DNA from 4 places in the Rahnella sp. CG8 genome. Region 4 is predicted to be linked to each of the others. Evidence: predicted binding sites of a transcription regulator. Region 4 holds the regulator's gene; each other region holds the start of a gene.
What was found. The regulator PhoB, encoded in region 4, activates phosphate uptake and scavenging genes when phosphate is short. The targets are predictions, from matches to a motif close to CTGTCATAAAACTGNCNNAT.
Positions count from the first base shown of each region.

Region 1 (6,230 bases), on a different contig from region 4:
CGGGCTGGAGTTTGGCCGGCGGGCAAAAGAGGGCGGCGTGCCGTTCCACGAGTTTTTCCATCTGACCTATAACCCGAATATGAAATTTATCTTCATCTATGCTGTGCTGGTTCTGGTGGTGTTGCTGGTGTTGTTTATCAAACACCGGCTGACCCGCATGCCGATTGGCCGCGCGTGGGAAGCGCTGCGTGAGGATGAGATTGCCTGCCGCGCGATGGGGCTGAATCATGTGCTGGTCAAGCTGTCTGCCTTTACCCTCGGGGCTTCCACGGCCGGAATTGCGGGCGTGTTTTTCGCCACGTATCAGGGCTTCGTTAATCCGACGTCTTTCACCTTTTTCGAATCTGCACTGATTCTCGCTATTGTGGTTTTGGGCGGTATGGGCTCAACCATCGGCGTGGTGCTGGCGGCATTTGTGCTGACCGTCGCGCCGGAACTGTTGCGCAGCTTTGCCGAATATCGCGTATTGCTGTTCGGCGTTTTAATGGTGGTGATGATGATCTGGCGGCCACGCGGGTTGATCCGCATCAGCCGCAGCGGGTTTGCCGTGCGTAAAGGAGTCGCGCCATGAGCGAAGCGTTAGCGGATAACAACATCCTGAGTGTCGAGCATTTGCGCATGCATTTCGGCGGCATTAAGGCGCTGAACGATGTGAATCTTGCGGTGAAACGCGGATCGATTACCGCGCTGATCGGCCCGAACGGCGCAGGAAAAACCACGGTATTTAATTGCCTGACAGGTTTTTATAAAGCGTCCGGCGGCAATATTTTGCTCAATACGCGCCGCCGGACGACCAATGTAATCCAGGTGCTCGGGCAGAAATTTCAGCCTGATGACTGGATAAAACCAGCGCAACTGGGCAAACGTATTTTCTACAAAATGTTCGGCGGTACACACCTGGTTAACCGCGCCGGGCTGGCGCGTACCTTTCAGAATATCCGGCTGTTTCGTGAAATGTCGGTGGTTGAAAATCTGCTGGTCGCTCAGCACATGCAAACCAACCGCAACCTGATTGCCGGTGTGCTCAATACGCCGGGTTATCGCCGTGCGGAAAATCAGGCGCTGGACCGCGCATTTTACTGGCTGGAAGTGGTGGAACTGGTGGATTGTGCCAACCGGCTGGCAGGGGAAATGTCTTACGGTCAGCAGCGCCGGCTGGAAATCGCCCGTGCGATGTGTACCGCGCCGGAAATGATTTGCCTGGACGAACCGGCAGCCGGTCTGAATCCGGTTGAAACACGTACGCTGAGCAAAATTATCCGCTTCCTGCGCGATCATCACGACATCACCGTGCTGCTGATCGAACATGATATGGGCATGGTGATGGACATTTCCGACCACATTATCGTGCTCGACCACGGCGATGTGATTGCCGAAGGAATACCGCAGGCTATTCAGAACGATGAGAAAGTCATTGCCGCGTATCTGGGTGCTGATGAAGACGACGAGGTCAGCTTATGAGCGACGCGATGCTGGAATTTCGTGATGTGAATGTGTATTACGGGGCGATTCAGGCATTACAGCAGGTCTCTTTGCAGGTGCATGAGGGGGAAACGGTGGCGTTGATTGGTGCTAACGGTGCCGGGAAATCAACGCTGCTGATGTCGATATTCGGTCAGCCACGTATACAGAGCGGGCAGATCCTGTTTCGCGGGGAAGATATCAGCCGCAAATCGACACACTTTGTGGCTTCGGCTGGCATAGCGCAATCGCCGGAAGGGCGACGTGTTTTTCCGGATATGACCGTGGAAGAAAACCTGCTGATGGGCACCATTCCCGTCGGGAATAAACACGCGGCAGAAGATCTGCACACCATGTTTGAGTTATTCCCGCGCCTGAAGGAACGCCGTAAACAACGGGCGATGACCATGTCCGGTGGTGAACAGCAAATGCTGGCGATTGCCCGTGCGCTGATGAGTCGCCCGAAGCTGTTACTGCTCGATGAACCGAGTCTTGGGCTGGCGCCTATTATCGTTAAACAGATTTTCCAGACCTTGCGCGAACTGGCAAAAAACGGCATGACTATCTTTCTGGTGGAGCAAAATGCGCATCATGCGCTCAGGCTTTCTGACCGGGGTTATGTGATGGTCAACGGACAAATTCGGCTTAGCGGTTCAGGCGAAGAACTTTTACATAATCAGGAGGTGCGGAAAGCTTATCTCGGAGGAATCTGATTTTTCATCTTCAATGCCCGCGATACCCCGTATTGCGGGCCTTCCCGCCAACTTTTTTCCGCATTTTCAACCTGCCTCCACATTTCGCCCACAGTATTCCGCTATCATGCAATTCTTACAGAAAGGTGACCGGAAAGTTAATTTTCTGAGGTATCATGCGGAATTAGCTGTCATGAATTTGTAAAACGTCAGTTTTTTTGGGCACATCAGTGGCCTGAAGCCGTGTTAAGGCGTTGACCCACCAGGATCAACAGGCTATATAGCGCTATCCGTTTTTGGCATGAATTTTCCTGTCTCAGGGATGAAGTAAGTGAATGACAAACGGGTCATTCGCTCGATGAGTTGAACCGTCGGCGCTGCTCGTAAAACAGCAGAAATGGGTCGTAGAGTTTATTGTTTAAATCAGACAGGGTGCTGAAATGGCTTCTGAGATAATTTCCTTCGTATTATTTCTTTCTTCTATTTTTCTCTACGTCACGCGGGCGTCGGCCAGCCGTGTCTGGTTTTCACTGGTGCTGTTTTTCCTCGGGCTTTACGTCATTCTTAACGTCATCCTGATCGGCAGCAATTATTTCACCGGTGAAGGCATCACGGACGCGGTGTTATATACCGTCACCAGTAGCCTGAAAGGGGCGGGGCTCAATAAATATATCCTGCCATTTATCGGTTTACTGGCAGGGCTTGTCAGCGTATTCGCTTTGCTGGCGTGGGGGCTGAAGCAGCGTCGTGCCAAAAACAGCAGCGCGGTCTACAGTGCGCTGGCCGTGGTGCTGGCGGTCTTTTCTGTCGGTTCCACACAGGCATTCCAGAACATCTCGCGTCTGGTCAAAACGCAAATCTCAGGCAGCGGTGCAGATTTTAGTACCTATTACAAAGTGCCCGAAAAAGCCATTAAAGGCGCGAAAAAGCCTAACCTGGTTTATATCTACGGCGAGAGTCTGGAACGCACGTATTTTGATGACAAAGTCTTCCCCGGCCTGACCACCGAATTAAACCGCCATAAAGCGCAGAGTACCGATTTCACAAACACCAAACAGTTGCCGGGCACTGGCTATACCATCGCAGGTATGGTGGCTTCTCAGTGTGGGATCCCGCTGTTTGCGCCGTTTGATGGTAATGCCTCCAGTGCACTGGCGACTTTCTACCCTGAAAACGTCTGTCTTGGCGATGTGCTCAAAGGTGCAGGTTATACCAACTATTTCTATCAGGGCGCTGAACTGGCTTTCGCAGGCAAAGGGACCTTCCTGAAATCCCATGGTTTCGACCATCTTTATGGTTACAACGAATTGCGTCCGACTGTCGCGGACCCGTCTTATAAAAATGACTGGGGCTGGTATGACGACACCTTGCTGGATGAGGTGTACAAAAAATTCGTGACGCTGAGTCAGGAAGGTAAGCCGTTCTCACTGTTCACGCTGACCGTTGATACGCATCATCCGGACGGCTTTATTTCCCGCGGCTGTACCCGCAAGGAATATAAAGTGAACGGTAAAGCCAACCAGTCACTGAGCGCCGTGTCCTGCAGTCAGGAACTGATTGCCGCATTTATCGATAAGATTAAAAAGTCCGGTTATTTCGATAACACCATCATTGTGGTGTCTTCCGATCATCTGGCGATGAACAACACGGCTTACAACATTCTGACCAAACAGAACCGTAAAGACCTGTTCTTCGTACTCGACGGGCGTCATCCGGCAGGGGAGCTGAACGGTGCGAAACGCAGCACCCTGGATAATGGCGCGACCGTACTGGATATGATGGGCGGCGACAACTACATCGGTCTTGGACGCAGCGGTGTTTCTGCGACATCGATGACTGCGCAGTTCCTCAATATTGATGACAAAGTGAATGCCTGGAAACCGGCGGTCATCAAACAGTGGGGCTTCCCGAACAGCATCAAAGACTATGCGGTGAATACCAAAGACAGCACTTTCACCTTCTCCGGCATGACCATCAAAACGCCGTTTATTCTGAAGGTCACGGCAGACAAAATTGAGCCGATGTTTGATGTCTATCTGTCCACGCCGCTGAAAAAACAACTGGCCGGACTGGCGACCAGCGATAACTTTGTCTGGGTTGATAAATGCTACGAAATGGGACGCGTCTGGGCACCAGAGTTGTCGCTCAATACCGGCCTGTGCGTTGCATCGGGGAACCTCGGGGCGAAGCCGACGATCGTGCAGATCACCGGTGATACCTTCAAAGGTAAAGTGGACTTCGTGAAAGACACCTCGGGCAGCAATGCGATTTATCAGCAAACCCTGAAGACGCTGAACATTGATGATTCCGCCACCACTTATCAGTCGAAAGCCATCGCTTTTATGGTGCCGGGATTGCCGGAGCAGGTAAAAGCGATTACCGGTGTTTCAGCCGTTGAAAACTGGGGACGCTGGTCAGATGCCAATCTGGCACCGTCGGTGAAAATTGATTACGTTAAACCGCTGCCCGCCACCTTTGATGTGGTGATCCGCGCACGGGCTTACGGCAATAACATCGATAAGCCGGTTTCCGTCCGTGTCGGGGATCAGGAGCAGTTTGTCACCTTCGGCGATAAAGACGGTATCGTGAAAGTACAGTTCACCAATCCGGGAGCGGAGCAAAGTATCGTCATCACGCCGCCGGAACCGACCGAACCCACTGAAGGCACCAGCGGCGGCTTCCAGCCTCGTAAACTGGGCATCGGCATGGTTTCTCTTGAAGTTCAGCCGGTGGATCCGCAGTCTTAATCCGCTGTTTGCCCGAAATGTTAAAAACCCGCTCCGGCGGGTTTTTTATTGGAAGCAAATTGGGGAAATGGCAATTGAAATAACACTTAGCATTTTTATCGCTTTACTATCCCATTTCGGTTATTCATTTCAAGAATAACTATCATTAAAACAATATTATAAAGAAATAAGCCGATGGGTATACTCGCCAAATTCCTGCACGGAAACACAGCCCGGAGCAGGCATCTCATCACACTTTTGGGGATAGCGTATGCGCAAGACATTCAACAAAACAAAGACCCGTATTCACCGTGCTGTTTTACTGGCCGCAACCTCGGCAGTGATCATTTCCGGCAGCGTGCTGGCGCCGCTGAGTGCGGCACAGGCCGCCGATAAAACCACGGTTAAGGTCGGAATTATCAGCGGGGAGGACGAAGATGTCTGGCGTGAAGTGGTCAGACAGGCCGCAGCAAAAGGTCTGACGGTAAAACCGGTGATTTTCAACGATTACAACCAGCCAAATGAAGCCCTGCAAAACGGCGAAGTGGATGCCAATGCCTTCCAGCATCAGCCTTTCCTCGATAACCAGATCAAAGTGAATCACTACAACATCGTGCGCGTGGGTGATACCGCTGTGTGGCCAATCGGGTTGTACTCTAAAAAAGTAAAATCTGCCGACCAGCTGAAAGAAGGGGCGGTGATTGGCGTGCCGAATGACCCGGCGAACGAAGCGCGCGGGCTGATCCTGCTTCAGCAATCTGGCGTGATCAAACTCAAACCGGGCGCCGGTATTTTCGCCACTACGGCGGATATCACTGAGAACCCGCGCCACGTCACCATTAAAGAGCTGGATTCCGGCATTATCGGCCGCTCCGTGCCGGATCTGGATGCTGCGATTGTGAACACCGACTGGGCGCTGAAAAGTGGCCTGACGCCTGCGGATCGTATCGCGCAGGAACCGGTAAAGAATAATCCTTACAACAACTTCATCGCGGTGAAAACTGAAAATGTGAATGCGCCGTGGGTGAAAACGCTGGTCAGTTCTTACCAGAACGAGGCTGTCAAACAGGTGTTTGATAAGGTCTATAAAGGCACCGGCGTGACGGCCTGGTAAGGATGTAAAGCATGACGATCATCTCTGAAACCGGTGCGCAGTTCACGGCGACGTCTTCAGAAAAAGCCCCTCCACGCCCGGCTAACGCCGGGCAGTTTGCCGGTGGCACTCTGAAAACGCATCAGGATGAGGTGCATGACGTCGTGCGCCTTGACCATGTAAGCCGTCAGTTCGGCACAATTCAGGCGCTGAAAGATGTCTCGCTGACGGTCCGGCGGGGCGAAATCCTGGGCATTA
Region 1 covers NZ_JABAED010000018.1:11,403-17,632, forward strand. The annotation lists gene livM (high-affinity branched-chain amino acid ABC transporter permease LivM) at 1-571, shown strand, start outside; gene HGO41_RS16850 (ABC transporter ATP-binding protein) at 568-1,461, shown strand; gene HGO41_RS16855 (ABC transporter ATP-binding protein) at 1,458-2,174, shown strand; gene opgB (phosphatidylglycerol--membrane-oligosaccharide glycerophosphotransferase) at 2,594-4,900, shown strand; gene HGO41_RS16865 (MetQ/NlpA family ABC transporter substrate-binding protein) at 5,151-5,993, shown strand; gene HGO41_RS16870 (methionine ABC transporter ATP-binding protein) at 6,005-6,230, shown strand, end outside.
Region 1: a site for PhoB is predicted at 2,342-2,361, ahead of opgB (phosphatidylglycerol--membrane-oligosaccharide glycerophosphotransferase). Genes of this name have one in related genera too.

Region 2 (6,230 bases), on a different contig from region 4:
AAATCAAAGAAGCGCTGAAGCTGCTGATCGAAGAAGAAGCCGCGAAACTGGTGAACCCGGAAGATCTGAAAGAACAGGCAATCGAGGCCGTTGAGCAACACGGCATCGTGTTTATCGATGAGATCGACAAAATCTGTAAACGTGGCGGCCAGAGTTCAGGCCCGGACGTCTCCCGCGAAGGTGTTCAGCGTGACCTGCTGCCTCTGGTGGAAGGCTGTACGGTGTCTACCAAGCACGGCATGGTGAAAACCGATCACATTCTGTTTATCGCTTCCGGCGCATTCCAGACGGCCAGCCCGTCAGACCTGATCCCTGAGTTGCAGGGTCGTCTGCCTATTCGTGTGGAACTGCAGGCGCTGTCGACTGAAGACTTCGAACGCATACTGACCGAGCCAAGTGCTTCGCTGACTCATCAGTACAAAGCATTGATGGCGACCGAAGGCGTAACCATTGATTTCACCGCTGACGGTATCCGCCGTATTGCGGAAGCCGCATGGCAGGTGAACGAAACCACCGAGAACATAGGTGCGCGTCGTCTGCATACCGTTCTGGAGCGTCTGATGGAAGATATCTCTTACGATGCCAGCGAAAGCAACGGTATCTCCATAAACATTGATGCAGATTATGTTAGAAGCCACCTTGACCAGCTGGTAGCTGATGAAGATCTGAGCCGTTTTATCTTATAATTTGCTCATACGTTCCGAAAGTGATCTTCAGGGAGGCGTTTGCCTCCCTGATTTTTTTAGATTTCGGACTGATTCTTCACCTGAGAAATCACCTATGAGCACAATCACGCCTTTCACTCCGACAACCCCCGCCCGCGCCTGGCTCGAAAGCCTGCGCCCGAAAACCTTGCCACTGGCGTTTGCTTCTATCGTTATGGGTTCTGCCATTGCCAGCCTGCAAGGCGTTTTCCATCCGCTCATTGCACTACTGGCGCTGCTGACTGCGGGCTGTTTGCAAATTTTGTCAAATCTGGCGAATGACTATGGCGATGCCGAGAAAGGCAGTGACACGCCGGAACGCGTCGGGCCCTTACGCGGCATGCAAAAGGGCCTGATTACCGCCGGGCAGATGAAGCGCGCGATTATCCTGACCATCGCGCTGACCCTTATCTGCGGTACTGCGCTTATTGCCGTGGCCTGTCATAAGCCCAGTGACGTGGTCGGGTTTCTGATCCTCGGCTTGCTGTCGATTGGCGCCGCCATTACCTATACCGTCGGCACACGACCTTATGGCTACATGGGACTTGGCGATATTTCCGTGCTGATCTTCTTCGGCTGGATCAGTGTCGCAGGGACGTTTTATTTACAGGCAGGCTATTTCGACTGGATCGTAATGCTTCCGGCGACGGCGACAGGTTTGCTGTCCACTGCGGTACTCAATATCAATAATTTGCGCGATATCGAAACCGACAGCGCCAACGGCAAGAATACCCTGGCGGTTCGCCTCGGGCCGGTTAACGCACGACGCTATCACGCCATCATTCTGACCGCCGCCGTGCTGTGTCTGGTGATTTTCTCCGCCCTGCACCTGCCTCACTGGACCGGCTGGCTGTTTATCCTGGCGCTCCCAATGCTGGCAAAACATCTGATGCGGGTGATGAAATCGACAACATCCACTGAAGTCCGCCCGTTGCTGGAACATATGGTAAAAACCGCGTTGCTGACTAACGTCTTGTTTGCAGTGGGTCTGTTGCTCAATTGAGTAAAGTTGGCCTGATGTGCGTTTATCAGGTCACTTTTCACATTTAACAATTGATGATTTTGCCAACATCCGCCGGAAAGGGATATACTGAACACTCATGCAGCAACCAGATGAAATCCTATGAAATACGATACTTCCGAACTTTGCGACATCTACCATGAAGAAGTGAATGTCGTTGAACCCTTGTTCTCCAACTTTGGCGGCCGTACTTCATTTGGCGGGCAAATCACCACCGTGAAATGCTTCGAAGATAATGGCTTGCTTTATGACCTGCTGGAAGAAAATGGCCGTGGCCGTGTATTAGTGATAGATGGTGGCGGTTCTGTTCGTCGCGCACTGCTGGATGCCGGACTGGCACGCCTTGCATTGCAAAACGAATGGGAAGGCATCGTGATTTACGGTGCAGTCCGTCAGGTTGATGATCTCGAAGAGCTGGATCTGGGTATCCAGGCGATGGCGGCTATCCCGGCTGGCGCAGGCAGTGAAGGGATTGGCGAAAGCGACATTCGTGTCAATTTCGGCGGCGTCACCTTCTTCTCCGGCGACCATCTTTATGCCGATAATACCGGTATCGTGCTGTCCGAAGACCCGCTCGATATTGAGTGATTTCCTTCTGAGCACAACAAAAAAGGACGCCTTGGCGTCCTTTTTTATTTGGAATATGAAGTAATTAAACTTCTTCCATTTTTCCCAACAATGCACGCAGACGATCCTGCCATACGTGTTGTTCTTCTTTCAGCTGCGCATTTTCACGCACCAGAGACTCATGGTTGCCGCTGGCTTGCTGAACTTCCTGAGACAGGGTGTTGTTCTGCTCTTTCAGTTCTTCGATTTCCATCTGCAACAGAGTAATGGTATCAATCGCTTGCTGAACTTTAGCTTCTAATTTCTCAAATACTTCAAATGACATTTTTCGGTCCCCTTATGTTCGCAAGGCGCACATCTTATGTTCTGCCGCATCGTCCGGACACGGCTCAAAAATTCCTGCACTCCGTCGATTTTTATAACGAATTCATCAGAGAATTGCGCAAAACCAGCGTGTGTCTTAACGGGTGATTGTATGTAGCCAGCTTTGTTCTGTCTACCCGCAACCCCTTTATCCACGCAGTCTGTTGCAATTTAACAGCGCCGGGTATCAGGAAATGCTTAAAAAGCAGCGTCACACACCAGAAATACTGTTTAATGCCGAATAACCTTAGCCGCTGCGCGGGAAGGCATGTTGATGTTCGTTTGTCACAAATGGCGGCTGAAAATGTTAAATCATGGACTTTTTGCGCTGCATCAAGTTCCAGCAATACGCGAAATCGCTCATTTTTATGACGCGACACACAAAATTTGATTTCGCTATTTCTCGTTTATGCTCGTTAACGATAAATTCACATTACGTTCTCATTTAATGATGAACGCCAAAATCCGATTACGTTGACAAACGACATAACAGAAAAATTATAACTAACCATTAACATCATCCTTAGCAGGATCAAACTATGAGCCAAACCATGAGTTCCACATTAAAAGGTCAGTGCATCGCTGAGTTTCTGGGTACCGGGCTTATCATTTTCTTTGGTGCGGGCTGTGTCGCAGCAATGAAACTTGCCGGGGCAACCTTTGGCCAGTGGGAAATCAGTATTATCTGGGGTCTGGGTGTGGCAATGGCCATCTACCTGACTGCCGCCATCTCCGGCGCACACCTGAATCCGGCGGTGACCGTCGCACTTTGTTTGTTTGCAAACTTTGAAGGACGCAAAGTTCTGCCTTACATCATTGCGCAGGTCGCGGGAGCTTTCTGCGCCGCCGCACTGGTCTACGGCCTTTACTACAACCTGTTCTTCGATTTTGAGCAAAGCCACAACATGGTGCGCGGCAGCGTCGAAAGTCTGGATCTGGCCGGTATTTTCTCTACCTATCCAAACCCGCACATCAGCGTATTGCAGGCGTTTCTGGTAGAAACGGTGATTACGGCCATTCTGATGGCGCTGATCCTCGGCCTGACCGATGACGGCAACGGCATTCCACGTGGTCCGCTGGCGCCATTGCTGATCGGTATCCTGATCGCGGTTATCGGTGCCTCCATGGGGCCACTGACCGGATTCGCCCTGAACCCGGCACGTGACTTTGGTCCGAAAGTCTTCGCCTACTTCGCTGGCTGGGGCAAGGTTGCCTTCACCGGCGCGCGCGATATTCCTTATTTCCTGGTGCCGATTTTTGGCCCGCTGCTCGGTGCTTCTCTGGGTGCCATCGCGTATAAAGCGCTGATCGGCCGCCATTTGCCAAATCAGATTAATGAGCCGGCAGAAGAAAAAGCACCTCAGCCATCCAAACAGCGTAAGGCCTGATCGGCTAAACTGTTCCACAGCTTACTCATTCGCAGGATGAATATTATGTCAGCAGATACGACTCACGAAAAAAAATACATTGTTGCACTCGACCAGGGTACAACCAGTTCACGCGCGGTAGTGCTGGATCACGATGCCAATATCGTCAGCGTGTCACAACGCGAATTCACCCAGATCTACCCTAAGTCAGGCTGGGTTGAGCACGACCCGATGGAAATCTGGTCATCGCAAAGCTCGGTGCTGGTGGAAGTGCTGGCGAAAGCCGACATTAACTCCGATCAGATTGCCGGTATCGGTATCACCAACCAGCGCGAAACCACCATCGTGTGGGAAAAAGAAACTGGCAAGCCAATCTATAACGCGATTGTCTGGCAATGTCGCCGAACTGCTGACATCTGCGAAAAACTGAAAAAAGACGGTCTGGAAGAATACATTCGCCATAACACCGGCCTGGTTATCGACCCTTACTTCTCCGGCACCAAACTGAAGTGGATCCTCGACAACGTTGAAGGTTCTCGCGAACGCGCTAAACGCGGCGAACTGCTGTTCGGCACCGTCGACACCTGGTTGGTCTGGAAAATGACGCAGGGACGTGTTCACGTGACGGATTACACCAACGCTTCGCGTACCATGCTGTTCAACATCCATGATCTGCAATGGGATGAGCGCATGCTGGAAGTGCTGGATATTCCACGTGAAATGCTGCCGGAAGTTCGCTCTTCTTCTGAGATTTACGGCCAGACCAACATTGGTGGTAAAGGCGGTACGCGTATTCCTATCGCTGGCATCGCAGGTGACCAGCAGGCGGCGCTCTATGGTCAGCTGTGTGTACAACCGGGTATGGCGAAAAACACCTACGGCACTGGCTGCTTCCTGCTGATGAATACCGGTACTGAAGCGGTCGCCTCTAAAAATGGCCTGCTGACTACCATCGCCTGCGGCCCGCGCGGCGAAGTCAACTACGCGCTGGAAGGGGCTGTGTTTGTCGGCGGTGCGTCCATTCAGTGGCTGCGTGATGAACTGAAGCTGATCAGCGACGCAACTGACTCCGAATATTTCGCCATGAAAGTGAAAGACACGAACGGCGTTTACGTAGTGCCTGCCTTTACCGGCCTCGGCGCCCCTTACTGGGATCCGTATGCCCGCGGCGCAATCTTCGGTCTGAGCCGTGGTGCGAACAGCAACCACATCATCCGCGCGACGCTGGAATCTATCGCTTACCAGACCCGCGACGTACTGGATGCCATGCAGGCAGACTCGGGCGCTCGTCTGCAGGCACTGCGTGTGGACGGCGGTGCGGTGGCCAACAACTTCCTGATGCAATTCCAGTCAGACATTCTTGGCACCCGCGTTGAGCGCCCTGAAGTGCTGGAAGTCACCGCGCTGGGTTCTGCTTTCCTGGCAGGTCTGGCCGTCGGCTTCTGGAACGACCTGGAAGAAGTGCGCAGCAAAGCGACCATCGAACGTGAATTCCGCCCAAGCATTGAAACGACGGAACGTAATGTCCGCTATAAAGGCTGGCAAAAAGCGGTGGCACGCGTTCGTTCGTGGGAAGATCACGACGAGTAATCGCCAGATATTATCACCAACACCCCTTTCTGAAACTCCCCATCCGGGGAGTTTTTTTATGCACCTTTCCCGTTGTGCTAAAATCTGCGCCACAGATGAGCCTCGCCTCACCGACCTCTTTTTTTCTTTCTACAGGCTTTCCAATGAAACGTGAATTAGCAATCGAGTTCTCCCGCGTGACCGAAGCTGCCGCGCTCGCCGGTTACAAATGGCTGGGTCGTGGCGATAAAAACCTTGCCGATAACGCTGCCGTTCAGTCCATGCGCATCATGCTCAATAAAGTCGATATCGACGGCACTATCGTGATTGGCGAAGGGGAGATTGATGAAGCGCCGATGCTGTATATCGGTGAAAAAGTCGGTACCGGCAACGGCGACGCGGTGGATATCGCGGTCGATCCTATTGAAGGTACACGCATGACCGCCATGGGCCAGTCCAATGCGCTGGCTGTGCTGGCAGTTGGCGACAAAGGTTCGTTCCTCAATGCACCCGACATGTACATGGAAAAGATCGCCGTCGGGCCGGGTGCCAAAGGCGCGATTAATCTCGAACTGACGCTGGCAGAGAATCTGGCCAATATTGCTAAAGCGCTGGATAAACCGCTGACCGAACTGACCG
Region 2 covers NZ_JABAED010000019.1:31,447-37,676, forward strand. The annotation lists gene hslU (ATP-dependent protease ATPase subunit HslU) at 1-686, shown strand, start outside; gene HGO41_RS17500 (1,4-dihydroxy-2-naphthoate polyprenyltransferase) at 781-1,707, shown strand; gene rraA (ribonuclease E activity regulator RraA) at 1,828-2,313, shown strand; gene zapB (septal ring assembly protein ZapB) at 2,378-2,617, opposite strand; gene HGO41_RS17515 (MIP/aquaporin family protein) at 3,195-4,043, shown strand; gene glpK (glycerol kinase GlpK) at 4,089-5,612, shown strand; gene glpX (class II fructose-bisphosphatase) at 5,756-6,230, shown strand, end outside.
Region 2: a site for PhoB is predicted at 3,011-3,030, ahead of HGO41_RS17515 (MIP/aquaporin family protein). Genes of this name have one in related genera too.

Region 3 (6,230 bases), on a different contig from region 4:
CGAAACGGCGTGGTGATTTGATCGGCGCGATAGGTTTGCGCCAGTTTCTGGCCGCTGAACAGCCAGCTTTGTACCCGGTCGTTCCAGCGGGACATCGCCCACAGCACTTTATCGACCTGATCGCCGTCCTGCAGATTACAGCCGGTAAGCATCGAAACCGCGCCCAGCGTAAGGCCAGAGCGCAATAACATACGGCGTTGAATATTAACCAGTTGCTTGCGCTGATCGGGTTCAAGAATAATTTTTGGCCGCTGTGTTTTATCACTCATCGGCTCGGTCCTCCGTGCTAATTTTTTTGCCGCCGGTCAGCATCGCCACGAAGGTTTTCGGCACCAGCAGAACCATCAGTACGTGAATAATGACGAACAGCAGTACGCCGCTCATCGCAAAGAAATGCACATAACGGGCGATATCAAAACCGCCAAACAACCAGACCAGACCGCTGAACTGCGCGGGTTTCCAGATCGACAAACCCGACAGCACCAGCAGCGCGCCCAGCAACAGAACACCGCTGTACATCAGTTTTTGCACCGCGTTGTACTGACCCAGTTTGTGCGGGAGTTTGAATGTCAGTGCGCGAACGGTATCGCGCCAGACCGTACGGGGCGAAAAGGGGAAAAAGTCGCGTCTGAAATGACCGCTAAAAATGCCCCACAGCAGATAGAACAGGGCATTGCCCGCCAGCAGCCACATTACCGCCAGATGCCAGGCAATATTGCCACCCAGCCAGCCGCCGAGGGTGGTGTTCTGCGGGAAAGTGAAAGCGAAAAGCGGGTCGGCGTTATAAATCCCCCAGCCGCTCATCACCATGCCGATCATTGCCAGCAGATTGATCCAATGACAAATGCGAACCGGCCAGGAATGAATCCGGCGCTTCCGGGGTGATGAGAGCTGAGGTTTCACGCTTAATCTCCTGTTGTTCGGCCGGATTACATCGGTGGCGCGATGCCGTCTTTACCGGCAGCAATACCACGGGCAACCAGCGCACCTTTGTCATCTTTCATGGCAAATAATACGATTTTAGTGCCCGGTTTCAGCAGGCTGCGGTCGCCCGGCGCCAGCAGAACAACCGGTACATCGTCAGGCACAATGACAGTTTTCTCTGCATCATGATATTTCACGGTCAGGGTGCGGCCATTGCTGTTCACCAGCTTGCCGACAGTGCCGTTGGTCATGGTATTGATTTTGCCATCGGCGGATTCAAACGGGTTGAAGCCTTCACCGCTGCCGCGCAGGCTGGGTGCGAATACGTGCACTTCTAGTGCTTTCAGCGTGCCATTAGCCTGCGGAACGGCGGCCGTCCCGATGAAGCTGTCCGCTTTGATATCGCTGATCTGCCCTTTGGTGACGGCATTGATCTTGGTCTGGTCGGTCAGCTTAACGTCGAGTTTTTCGCCCTGACGTGTGGTGATTTGTACCGATGAGTCATTAACTGAATCAATGGTTCCGCGTGTAGGTTTAATCACATTATCGGCGGCAAATACCGATGTCATCCCGCTGCACATCAGCAGGGAACCCAGTAACAGACCAGCGAGACGTGTTGGTGCATTCATGATTAATTCTCCATTTTCCAGTGTTTTTTCATTCTGTTAGATGAATCACTGAACCTGCCAGTGATGAATAACTTTCTTAAGAGTGGACGATAAACCGGTATTGGCTGATGACAAATTGATGACAAAATTGTCATCAAAGGTGTCTGACGAAACTGATAAACTTTCGGATGAATCATTCTTTAGGTGAATGGTCATGCGGCGCTGAGGGCCTGAATGCGAATACTGGTGATTGAAGACGATGTCAGTACAGGCGATTACCTGAAAAAAGGGCTGACAGAAGCAGGTTACAGCGTAGATCTGGCGCGCAACGGTGCCGACGGCCTGTTTCTGGCGCTGGAAGAGGGGTACGACGCGGTGATCCTCGACGTCATGCTGCCGGGGCTGAACGGCTGGCAGGTGATGGAAGTCCTGCGCAAAAAGAGCGACGTGCCGGTGCTGTTTCTCACCGCCCGCGATGAAGTACAGGATCGCATTCACGGGCTGGAGCTGGGGGCTGACGACTATCTCATCAAACCGTTCTCCTTCACCGAACTGGTGTTGCGTATCCGCACCTTGCTGCGCCGCCCGGCCGCCCGTGAGCCGGATGCGTATTCGGTGGCGGATCTGAATCTTGATGTGCTGCGCCGCCGCGTGACCCGTCAGGATCAGACCATCGCACTGACCAATAAGGAATTCATGTTGCTGCAGTTGCTGATGCGCCGTGAGGGTGAGGTTCTGTCGCGAACCATGATCGCCTCGCAGGTCTGGGATATGAATTTCGACAGCGATACCAATGTAGTGGATGTCGCCATTAAGCGTCTGCGTGCCAAGGTTGACCGCAGCTTTGAGGTGAAACTGATCCATACCGTGCGTGGCATTGGTTACGTGTGCGAAGTGCGACATGAGTGATCGTCAATTGACTCACCTCCCGACACGCGCCATGTCGCTGACGCTTCGCGCCACCTTACTTTTCGCGCTGATCGCCTCGATGGTGGTCAGTGCCGTCGGTTTCTATCTCTATTACTCGATGGATAAAGAACTGGTACGCCGCGCGGATTACCAGGTCAGCGGGCGTGTGCAGTATTTCCGTCATCTGCTTGCCAACGAATTCCCGCTGTCGCAACTCAGCCGTAATCCCGGCCTGTTTGAAAATATGCTTGGCAATGAGCGCGATATCCTGACGTTTCGTCTGTCCGGTGAGAAGCTATTGATCAACGTCAATCCGTCGCGGCTGGCATTGCCCCCGGTAGCGGCGGTGCCTGACGGCCAGCCGCTGACGCTGAATACGGTGCATCATCTCACCGCCGCCGATGGTACGCCGGTACGCTTTGCCCGTGCGGCGGTACAGATTCAGGACGGGCGGACAGTTGAAATCACCGGCGCGCATTTCATGACCGAGGAGTCGCGTCTGTTGCAGACTTTCCGCTGGGAAATTATTGGCGCGGTGTTATTCGCTTATTTGCTGATTGCCGCACTGGGTTATCTGGTGATCCGCCGCGGATTGCGGCCGCTGCGCAATATGGCGCATGAAGCGGCGCAGATCCATCCGGCCAGTCTGTCTACGCGTTTGTCTTCGGAAAATGCGCCGCAGGAATTGCAGCAATTAATTTATTCTTTCAATGACATGCTGGACCGGCTCGCCGAGGGGTATCAGCGGCTGACGCAATTTTCCGCCGATCTGGCGCATGAAATCCGCACCCCGGTGGGGGCACTGATGGGGCATTGTCAGGTGGCGTTATATCAGCCCCGGACGGTGGAAGAATACGAAACGCTGCTGGCGAACAATATAGAAGAGCTGGAACGCATTTCACGTATGGTGGAAAACATTCTGTTCCTGGCGCGTGCTTCCGATGCGCGCTCGGTTCTGACCATCACCAGTATTGATGTTTCATCTGAAATTACCCGTATCCAGGAATATTTCGAAGGGCTGGCCGAAGAGCGTGAAATGACGCTTCACGGGCAAGGTGAGGGAACCTTGCATGCGGATGCGATCCTTTTCCAGCGCGCGCTGAGTAATCTGGTCGCTAATGCGGTGCGTTATGGCCGCGAGGGAAGTGCCATCGTGCTGCGCGCCGAACCCCATGCAAAAGGCATGAATATCCGGGTGATCAGTCAGGGTGAGCCTGTTCCGCCGGAAAAACTCGGAAAACTTTTCGACCGCTTCTATCGCGCGGATGCTTCACGTAGCGAAGGTGGCAGTTCCAGCGGCCTTGGATTGTCGATTGTTCAGGCCATTATGGCCCTGCATCAGGGAAGTGTCAGCGTAACCAGTTCCGCACAGGGAGAAACGTGTTTTACCCTTTATTTTCCCGCATCCGACCGCAAGCTTTCTCAATAGTTTCTCAATGAAAGGGAAAAATTGCGTAAAAAAAGCCGGAATATTTCTTTTTCATGTAATTGAAATAAAAAGGATTCGTTAATTTTGTTACATTATCACATTGGAAGTCACCATTCAGTTTGAACGAAAATGCTCAGCCCGGAGTCTATATGTCCTAAGGAGTGGGTTCCAACCTCCGGTATGAGCGGTTAGTACAACGCAGCCAGACTCACAAAAGAGCCAGTTATTGCCAATGCATAAAATTCGTACACTTTCGCAACAGAGCATTTCTTTGTTCGTTGCACTTTACCTGGGGCTTCTGCTAAACCTTCCGATTTTCATCCGTCGTTATCAGCAACTGCATTATGACAATGCCTTGTCGATTGCTGTCGAAATGGTTGCCTGTTTTGCCCTGGTCTATTTCCTTTGTATGTTGCTGTCGTATACCGGAAAAACCGTTTTCCGTGTCCTGATGACCGCTATCGTGATTTCCTCTGCCGCCGCCAGTTACTACATGATCCTGTTTAACGTTGATATCGGCTACGGAATTTTAGCGGCAGCGCTGGCGTCTGATTCCATTGATTTATCCAAAGAATCTATCGGAACACATTTCATCGCCTGGACCGTGCTGGTGAGTTTGTTGCCGGTACTGTTGCTGTGGCTGAGCAAAATGCCGGGTGCGGCTCTCAAACAAACGACTTTTAAAAGACTGGCGGTCAGAACCCTGCTGCTTGCGGTCTCCGGCCTGCTTTGTTACATGCCGCTGCAACTGATGGGCAAAGTGCAGGATCGCCATGACATCGTAAACAACCGCATGATGGCGAGTTATGGCGGTGTGGTTGCCGGCACGTATTCGCCGTCAAACTGGCTTTCGGCGCTGGGTTTGTATACTTACAGCAGTTACAGCCAGGCGGAAGACACCAAAAATCTGTACGATCCGGCCAAACATTTCACGTATACCGCACCGGCAGATGCCAAAGATATGTACGTGGTGTTTGTGATCGGCGAGAGCGCCCGCCGCGACCATATGGGGCTGTACGGCTACGACCGTGACAACACGCCAAATCTCGACAAAGAGAAAAATTTGGTCGCCCTGCAGGGCTATTCCTGTGATACCGCCACCAAGCTTTCCTTGCGCTGTATGTTTGTCCGCGAAGGCGGGGCATCTGAAGAGCCACAGCGTACGCTGAAAGAAATGAACGTCTTTTCCGTGCTGAAAAGTAATGGCTGGAGTTCAGAGTTATATTCCATGCAGAGTGAAGCCTGGTTCTATAACAAAACCCGTGCGGATGATTATTCGCTGCGTGAAAACATCGCGTCCGAAAAGCGCAACGCCGGTAAGCCGGTGGATGACATGCTGCTCATCGATGAAATGAAAGACTCGATGAATAACCATCCTAAAGGTAAGCATCTGATTATCCTGCATACCAAGGGTTCTCATTATCTGTATTCCGACCGTTATCCGCGTTCTTTCGCTAAATATAAGCCGGAATGTATGGGCATCGATGATTCCTGTTCCACCGGGGAAATGATTAACGCTTACGATAATTCACTGCTGTATACCGATTACTTCCTGTCGCAGGTCTTTGACCAGTTACGCGATAAGAATGCGATCGTGTTCTACGCCTCCGATCACGGCGAGTCGATTTCGAAAAGCATGCATTTCCACGGTACACCGCGTGATCATGCGCCAGCCGAGCAACGTACGGTGCCGATCATGGTCTGGGCGTCGGACAAATTCCTGTCGAACGATCAGAACAAGGCCAGTTTCCAACAACTGCAAAAAATGGCTGCCGAGAAGAAACCGGCGTTCCATGAAAAACTGTATGACACCATTCTGGGCTGTATCGGTTATACCTCGCCAAATGGCGGGATTGTCGAGCAGCACAACTGGTGCCATGTGCCTGATCAGGCCGCCGCCACAAAATAATCTTTGCTGAATCTGCCGCCTTTTTTCTGATGATGGGAGAAGGCGGCGACATATCCCTCTTTTTCAGTCACAATCGGTTAACAACAAAATACCCGTCATATTGAGGGTATTATTTTTGCTTTTTTATCAGGGCCGATAACCGATGCAAGCATTACGAATAACCATTTGCGTACTGACGGTCATTATGACCCTGCTGACGCTTCTTCCTGTGTCGCGCAATCAGCGCTGGTGGGTGCGTATCTGGGATTTTCCGCGTTTACAGATGGCCTCGCTGTGCCTGTTTTTTCTGCTGACTGAACTGGCGATCATGCCGTTCGGTGATGCGATCACCACCACGGTGATCATCCTGACCGTTGCCTGCATGGCGTATCAGAGTTGGTGGATTTTGCCTTATACCCGCCTGTATCCGGTACAGGTGAAGAAAACGGTGCCCAACGGTCATTCGCGCATC
Region 3 covers NZ_JABAED010000002.1:247,440-253,669, reverse strand. The annotation lists gene HGO41_RS03080 (molybdopterin-dependent oxidoreductase) at 1-269, opposite strand, end outside; gene HGO41_RS03075 (cytochrome b/b6 domain-containing protein) at 262-903, opposite strand; gene HGO41_RS03070 (hypothetical protein) at 930-1,553, opposite strand; gene HGO41_RS03065 (heavy metal response regulator transcription factor) at 1,767-2,441, shown strand; gene HGO41_RS03060 (heavy metal sensor histidine kinase) at 2,434-3,870, shown strand; gene eptB (kdo(2)-lipid A phosphoethanolamine 7''-transferase) at 4,103-5,779, shown strand; gene HGO41_RS03050 (endonuclease/exonuclease/phosphatase family protein) at 5,922-6,230, shown strand, end outside.
Region 3: a site for PhoB is predicted at 1,659-1,678, ahead of HGO41_RS03065 (heavy metal response regulator transcription factor). Genes of this name have one in related genera too.

Region 4 (6,230 bases):
CGCGTCGTCGAGCAGCGCCAGTTTCACTGCGGCTTCATCCGCAAATCCGCTGGCGCTCAATGCCTGCTGCCACGCCTGTTCCACCAGCGTCAGTTGTGCGGCGGTCTGTAACTGTTGCTGCTGCGTACTGGCCAACTGACCGGCCAACTGGTCGCGCAGTTCCTGCGCCTTATGCAGCGCGGTCTGGACATCACTCAGCGCTTGTTCTGTCGCCTGTTGTTGCTGATGTAAGTGCTCGCGAACCTGAGCAACCTGACGCTCTCCGAACAGTTCGAGGCGTCGGGCATTCAGCTCAGAAAGGGATTTTTCACCTTCCGCCAGTTGCTTTTGCAACCGCACGAGGTCTTGCTGAGATTTTGCCTGCATCTCTTCCAGCCGGGTAACGCGCTCTGTCAGCAAGGCGCTTTGCTGCTGCACTTTCTGCTGTGCATTCAGTGCGTCGTTCAGGGCATCTTTGGCCTGTTGCAGGGCCCGCGCCAGCTGTTCGTGCTGGCTCAGTCGCGCCTGCGACTGCTGCTCTTCCTCATCGCGGGCGGTCAGCCATTGCGTGATGTCGGCGGTATCATGCAGCGTAAACGTCAGATTCAGCGGCGCACTGAGTTGTTGCCAGTTCAGGGTATGTGCATTCAGTTGTTGCTGATCCTGCTCAAGCTGAGTTTGCAGCCGTGTTTGTTGCTCTTTCAGGCCTTTAATTTTCGCCGCCAGTTCGATACCGCTGGCTTTTGCTGCATCGAATTCCAGTTGCATTTTCTCGACGCGCTGCGCGGTTTCAGAAGGTTTAACCTCCTGATAATGTTCAATCGCCGGATGTGATGTTGAGCCGCACAGCGGACAGGCTTTGCCGCTTTGCAAATTCGCGCGTTCGGCTTCAAGGCTGACGATCAGCATTTCCTGTTTATGCAGCGCCTTGACGTCGTTCAGATGTTCCAGTTGTTTCTGACATTGCAGACGGATCGCGCCCAGACGCAGTTCTTCTTCGGCCAGCACCGTCTGGTACTGCGCAAAATCTTTATGCTGTTGCTGCACGCGCTGGTTCAGTTGCGGGAAGATTTGCGAGAGTGAAAACAGCTGCTGCCGCACCGGCCGGAGCTGCATGAGTTCGGTTTGACGTTTTTGTAACACTACCTGCGGGTACTGTTTTTCCAGTTCAGCCTGACGTTGTTGTGCAACGTTAAGGGCTTCAGTCAGCGCGGCCTGACGGGTGTGATGCTGGCGGCTTTCCTCATCCAGTTTCTGACGTTCCGCCGTGATTTGCTGCAGCGTCGCGCTATGTTCACCAGCCTGTTTCTGCGACTCGCTGACCGCCTGTTGTGTTTCCACCAGCGATTTGCGCCATTGCGCGATTTCGCTATCCAGTGGCAGGATTTTTTCTTCGATCAGCGTTTGCATCTGGCGCTGTTCTTCCGCCTGTTTCTGCCGCGCAGTGTGCGCCTGTTCCACCGCCAGACTCAGCGGCGTCATCTGTGCAATCTGCTGCTCCTGCTGCTGCGTCAGTTGTATCAGTAATTGCTGAAGGCGCTGCGCGTCATCCTGACAGCGCTGGCGATCATTGAGTAACGGACGCAGTTTTTCTGCCGGTTCGCTGCGCGCCAGTTGCTGTAACTGCGGCGCGGCGGCCAGATTTTCCTGCTCTGCGGCGGTCAGTTGTTGCTGAGACTGCTGCTGTTTTTGCTGCACCTGCTGCCACTGTTGCAGCCAGTTCAGATCCTGCTGGCGCTGCTGCGCCTGCTGACTGAGGCTGATTTCCTGCGCGTTCAGTTCAGCACGTTGTGCTTCGAGCGTCTGGCGCTGTTCTTCGCTGAGCAGTTCGATTCCGGCCATACGCTGATGCAGACCGTCCAGCGCAATACGCGCTTCTTTATGTTGCTCAAACACGCGTTGAGAAAGCAGACCGTAAATTTCGGTGCCGGTCAGTTCTTCCAGCAGTTCGGCGCGGTCATTGGCATCGGCATTCAGGAATGCGGCAAATTGCCCCTGAGACAGCATCATGGATTTGGTGAAACGACCGAAATCCAGCCCGGTCAGTGTGGCGATGGCATCGAGTTTATCGCGCACTTTATCCGCCAGAATTTTGCCGTCGGCCAGTAACGCCAGCTCGACTTTCGGTGCCTGCAGATTTCCGTCAGGGGAATTTTTGGCGCGGCGCTGGCTCCAGAAAGCGCGGTAACCCACACCTTTGACTTCAAACTCCACTTCGGCCAGCGATTCTGCGGTGTGGCGGGTCATCAGTTCATTCTGGCTTGGTGTAATGTTCAGCCGTGGCGTCTGATGATAAAGCGCCAGACAAATGGCATCGAGCAGGGTGGTTTTCCCCGCGCCGGTCGGGCCGGTGATGGCGAATAATCCGTTGCTGGCAAACGGCTCGGCGGTGAAATCAATTTTCCATTCGCCTTCCAGCGAGTTCAGGTTTTTTAAACGCAGGCTGAGAATTTTCATTGTGCGCTGTCCTCCGCGTTCTGACCGTTGGTAACCTGTTCAACCACCTGCGCAAACAACGTGCGCATCCGAGCCTGACGCGGCTCGTCAGGGGCCGGTTCCAGCGCCAGTCGTCGTTCAAACACGTCGCTGACGCTCAGTTCGCTGAGGGTTTCTTTTTCCTGCTGCTCAATACTGTTGATGCGCTGTTCTTTGCTGCGGCGTAACAGCACGACTTCTACCGGCAGATCTTCCGTCAGCGCCTGAATGCGTCGCTGGATGTCGCTGAGATAATCCTGGGTGGAGACTTCAATATCGAGCCACACCGGTTTGGCCGGATCACCGCCTTCGAACTGTGCCAGTTGGTGTTCAATCTCCACCAGCGAGCCTTTGATTATCTGCATCGGCTGGAAAACCGGGATTTCCAGTGTGTCGATGGCGTTGAGCGTCGCACCATCAAAATCAAGTAAGTACACACTTTTAGCTTTGCTCAGTTCGTCAAAACTCAGGGCAATCGGCGAGCCGCTGTAACGGATATGTTCGGTTTTGGCGACGCATTGTGCACGGTGAATATGACCCAGTGCCACATAATCGACCGGCGGAAAGGCCTGCGCCGGAAACGCATCGAGCGTACCTATATAGATGTCGCGCACGGAATCAGAGGTACTGACACCGACAGTCGTCAGATGGCCGGTCGCAATAATAGGCAGCGGCATGCCCAGTTCGTCACGTCTGGCCTGCGCAGCCTGCCAGAGCGCGTCATAATGCGCGGCGATGGCTTCCTGCAATGCCAGTTGCTTGTCGCTGCCGGACTGTCCCGCCTGGCTGGCGAGCAGATCACGCGGGCGTAAAAACGGGATAGCGCACAGTATCGCGCCGGGTTTCCCGTCACGCTGACTGAGCACTAAAATCTGTTCAGAAAGGTTTTCACCGACGGTGGCAATCACCCGCGTATTCAGGCAGGAAAGGAGCTCGCGCGATTCATTGAGCGTGGCGACAGAATCGTGGTTACCAGCCAGCACCACCAGCTGGCAGCCGGTTTGCTGTAATTCCACCACGAAGCGGTTATACAATTCGCGGGCATAACTGGGTGGGGAACCCGTGTCGAAAATATCGCCCGCGACAATCACGGCGTCGACCTGATGTTGTTGCACCTGACCGGTCAGCCAGCGCAAAAATGCCTGATGTTCGGCTGCACGGCTTTTAGTGAAAAAGTACTGGCCTAGGTGCCAGTCTGACGTGTGGATCAGGCGCATGAGACTCCCGTATGAACCCTGGATGACGACAATGGGGTAAAGTATAAACGTCGGCAGGGGAAGCTGTCCCCGATAAATCAGACCAATTTCAGCAAGATGGCCGAAAATTATCTGTCATAGTTGACTGTAATGAACCATTCTTTTCATTCATAAATCTGTCACAAAACTGACGCATAATGGCGCCCGCAATCAAATAAAAGATCGCTAACCTATTGGCAGGACCTACGATGGCTAGACGTATATTGGTGGTTGAAGACGAAGCTCCAATCCGTGAAATGGTGTGTTTTGTACTGGAACAAAATGGCTATCAGGCCGTAGAAGCTGAGGATTTTGATTCAGCGATTGGGCAGCTTGTTGAACCTTACCCTGAACTGATCCTGCTTGACTGGATGTTACCTGGCGGTTCCGGTATTCAGTTTATTAAGCATCTTAAACGTGAGGCACTGACCCGCGAAATTCCGGTGATGATGCTGACCGCACGCGGTGAAGAAGAAGATCGGGTGCGCGGCCTTGAAGTGGGTGCCGATGATTACATCACTAAACCGTTTTCTCCGAAAGAACTGGTTGCCCGCATTAAAGCCGTGATGCGTCGCATCTCGCCAATGGCGGTGGAAGAAGTGATCGACATGCAGGGTTTAAGCCTGGATCCGTCGTCTCACCGGGTGATGGCCAACGAGCAGGCGCTCGATATGGGGCCGACCGAATTTAAGTTATTACACTTCTTTATGACCCATTCCGAACGTGTATACAGCCGCGAACAGTTGCTCAATAACGTCTGGGGCACTAACGTTTATGTGGAAGATCGCACGGTTGACGTGCATATTCGTCGTTTACGTAAGGCGCTGGAAACCAGTGGACATGACAGAATGATCCAGACTGTTCGTGGTACCGGATACCGTTTTTCAACGCGTTATTGAGCCCTCACAGCGGAGAATCTGTGTGCTAGAACGTTTGTCATGGAAACGACTGGCGGGTGAATTGTTTCTCTTTTGCCTGCCAGCGTTAATTCTCGGTATCTTCGTCGGCCATTTCGGCTGGCTCCTCCTGGTGTCGCTGATGGCGGCACTGGGCTGGAATTATTACAACCAGCTTAAACTCTCTCACTGGCTGTGGCTCGACCGCAGCATTACGCCACCGAATGGGCGCTGGAGCTGGGAGCCGCTGTTTTACGGGCTGAACCAGATGCAGATACGCAACCGGCGTCGCCGTCGGGAATTAGGTCAGCTCATCAAACGTTTTCGCAGCGGTGCCGAATCGCTGCCGGATGCCGTGGTGCTGACGACTGAAGATGGCAATATTTTCTGGTGTAACGGACTGGCGCAGGATTTGCTCGGTTTCCGCTGGCCGGAAGATAACGGGCAACATATCTTCAACCTGCTGCGTTATCCGGAATTCCGGCTGTGGATCCAGACCCGCGATTTCAGCCGGGCGCTGAATTTACAACTCAATAATGAGCATTATGTCGAGTTTCGCGTCATGCCTTATTCCGAAGGACAACTGCTGATGGTGGCACGCGACGTGACCCAGATGCGTCAGCTTGAAGGCGCACGGCGTAACTTCTTCGCTAACGTCAGTCATGAACTGAGAACCCCATTGACGGTATTGCAGGGGTATCTGGAAATGATGGAAGACGCCAAGCTGGAAGAGCCTTTCCGCACTAAAGCGCTGGATACCATGCAGGAACAGACGCGGCGGATGGACGGGCTGGTGAAGCAGCTGCTGACGCTGTCGAAAATCGAAGCCTCAGCGAATATTGATTTGCACGAGAAAGTCGATATTCCGGTGATGCTCGGCATGCTCGAACGTGAAGTGCAAACGTTAAGCAACGGCAGGCATGAAGTGGTGTTTCGCGTAAACGACAAGCTGAAGGTCTTTGGTAATGAAGATCAACTGCGCAGCGCGGTGTCGAACCTGGTGTATAACGCGGTTAACCACACGCCAGCGGGGACACGGATTGAAGTCAGCTGGCAACAAACGCCGCATGGCGCACAGTTCCAGATCAGCGACAACGGACCGGGCATTGCGCCGCAGCACCTGCCGCGCCTGACCGAACGTTTCTACCGCGTCGATAAAGCCCGTTCACGTCAGACCGGCGGCAGCGGACTGGGACTGGCAATCGTCAAACATGCGCTCAGCCATCACCACACGAAACTTGAAGTCATGAGTGAAGTCGGCGTCGGTACCCGGTTTATGTTTATGCTGGCGCCGAAGTTGATTGTTCCTCAGGAACAGGCCAGCCAAAGCGGCGTAAAGGGATAAAAATCAAGCCACAGCAACAAGCTGTGGCTTCTTTTAGCAGATGATCTGTAAACCTTTTTCTTCAATTAGCATCAGTAAGATCAGCGCCGCTCCGGTGGGTTTGGTTTCATCCCGCTCCCATTTTTGAATGCTGTTGGCGGACATATTGATGAGTCTTGCCAGTACGCCCTGACTGATTTTTTCTTTTTCACGCAAAGCGCGAATGCGTTCAGCAGAGCTTTCTGCGAAGGCTTTCAGTCTTTCCTCCTGAACGGCTTCATCAACTATTTTGTTAATTTCACGCATCGTGGTTTGGGTTAC
Region 4 covers NZ_JABAED010000004.1:52,138-58,367, forward strand. The annotation lists gene sbcC (exonuclease subunit SbcC) at 1-2,436, opposite strand, end outside; gene sbcD (exonuclease subunit SbcD) at 2,433-3,671, opposite strand; gene phoB (phosphate response regulator transcription factor PhoB) at 3,899-4,588, shown strand; gene phoR (phosphate regulon sensor histidine kinase PhoR) at 4,611-5,930, shown strand; gene HGO41_RS05180 (helix-turn-helix domain-containing protein) at 5,964-6,230, opposite strand, start outside.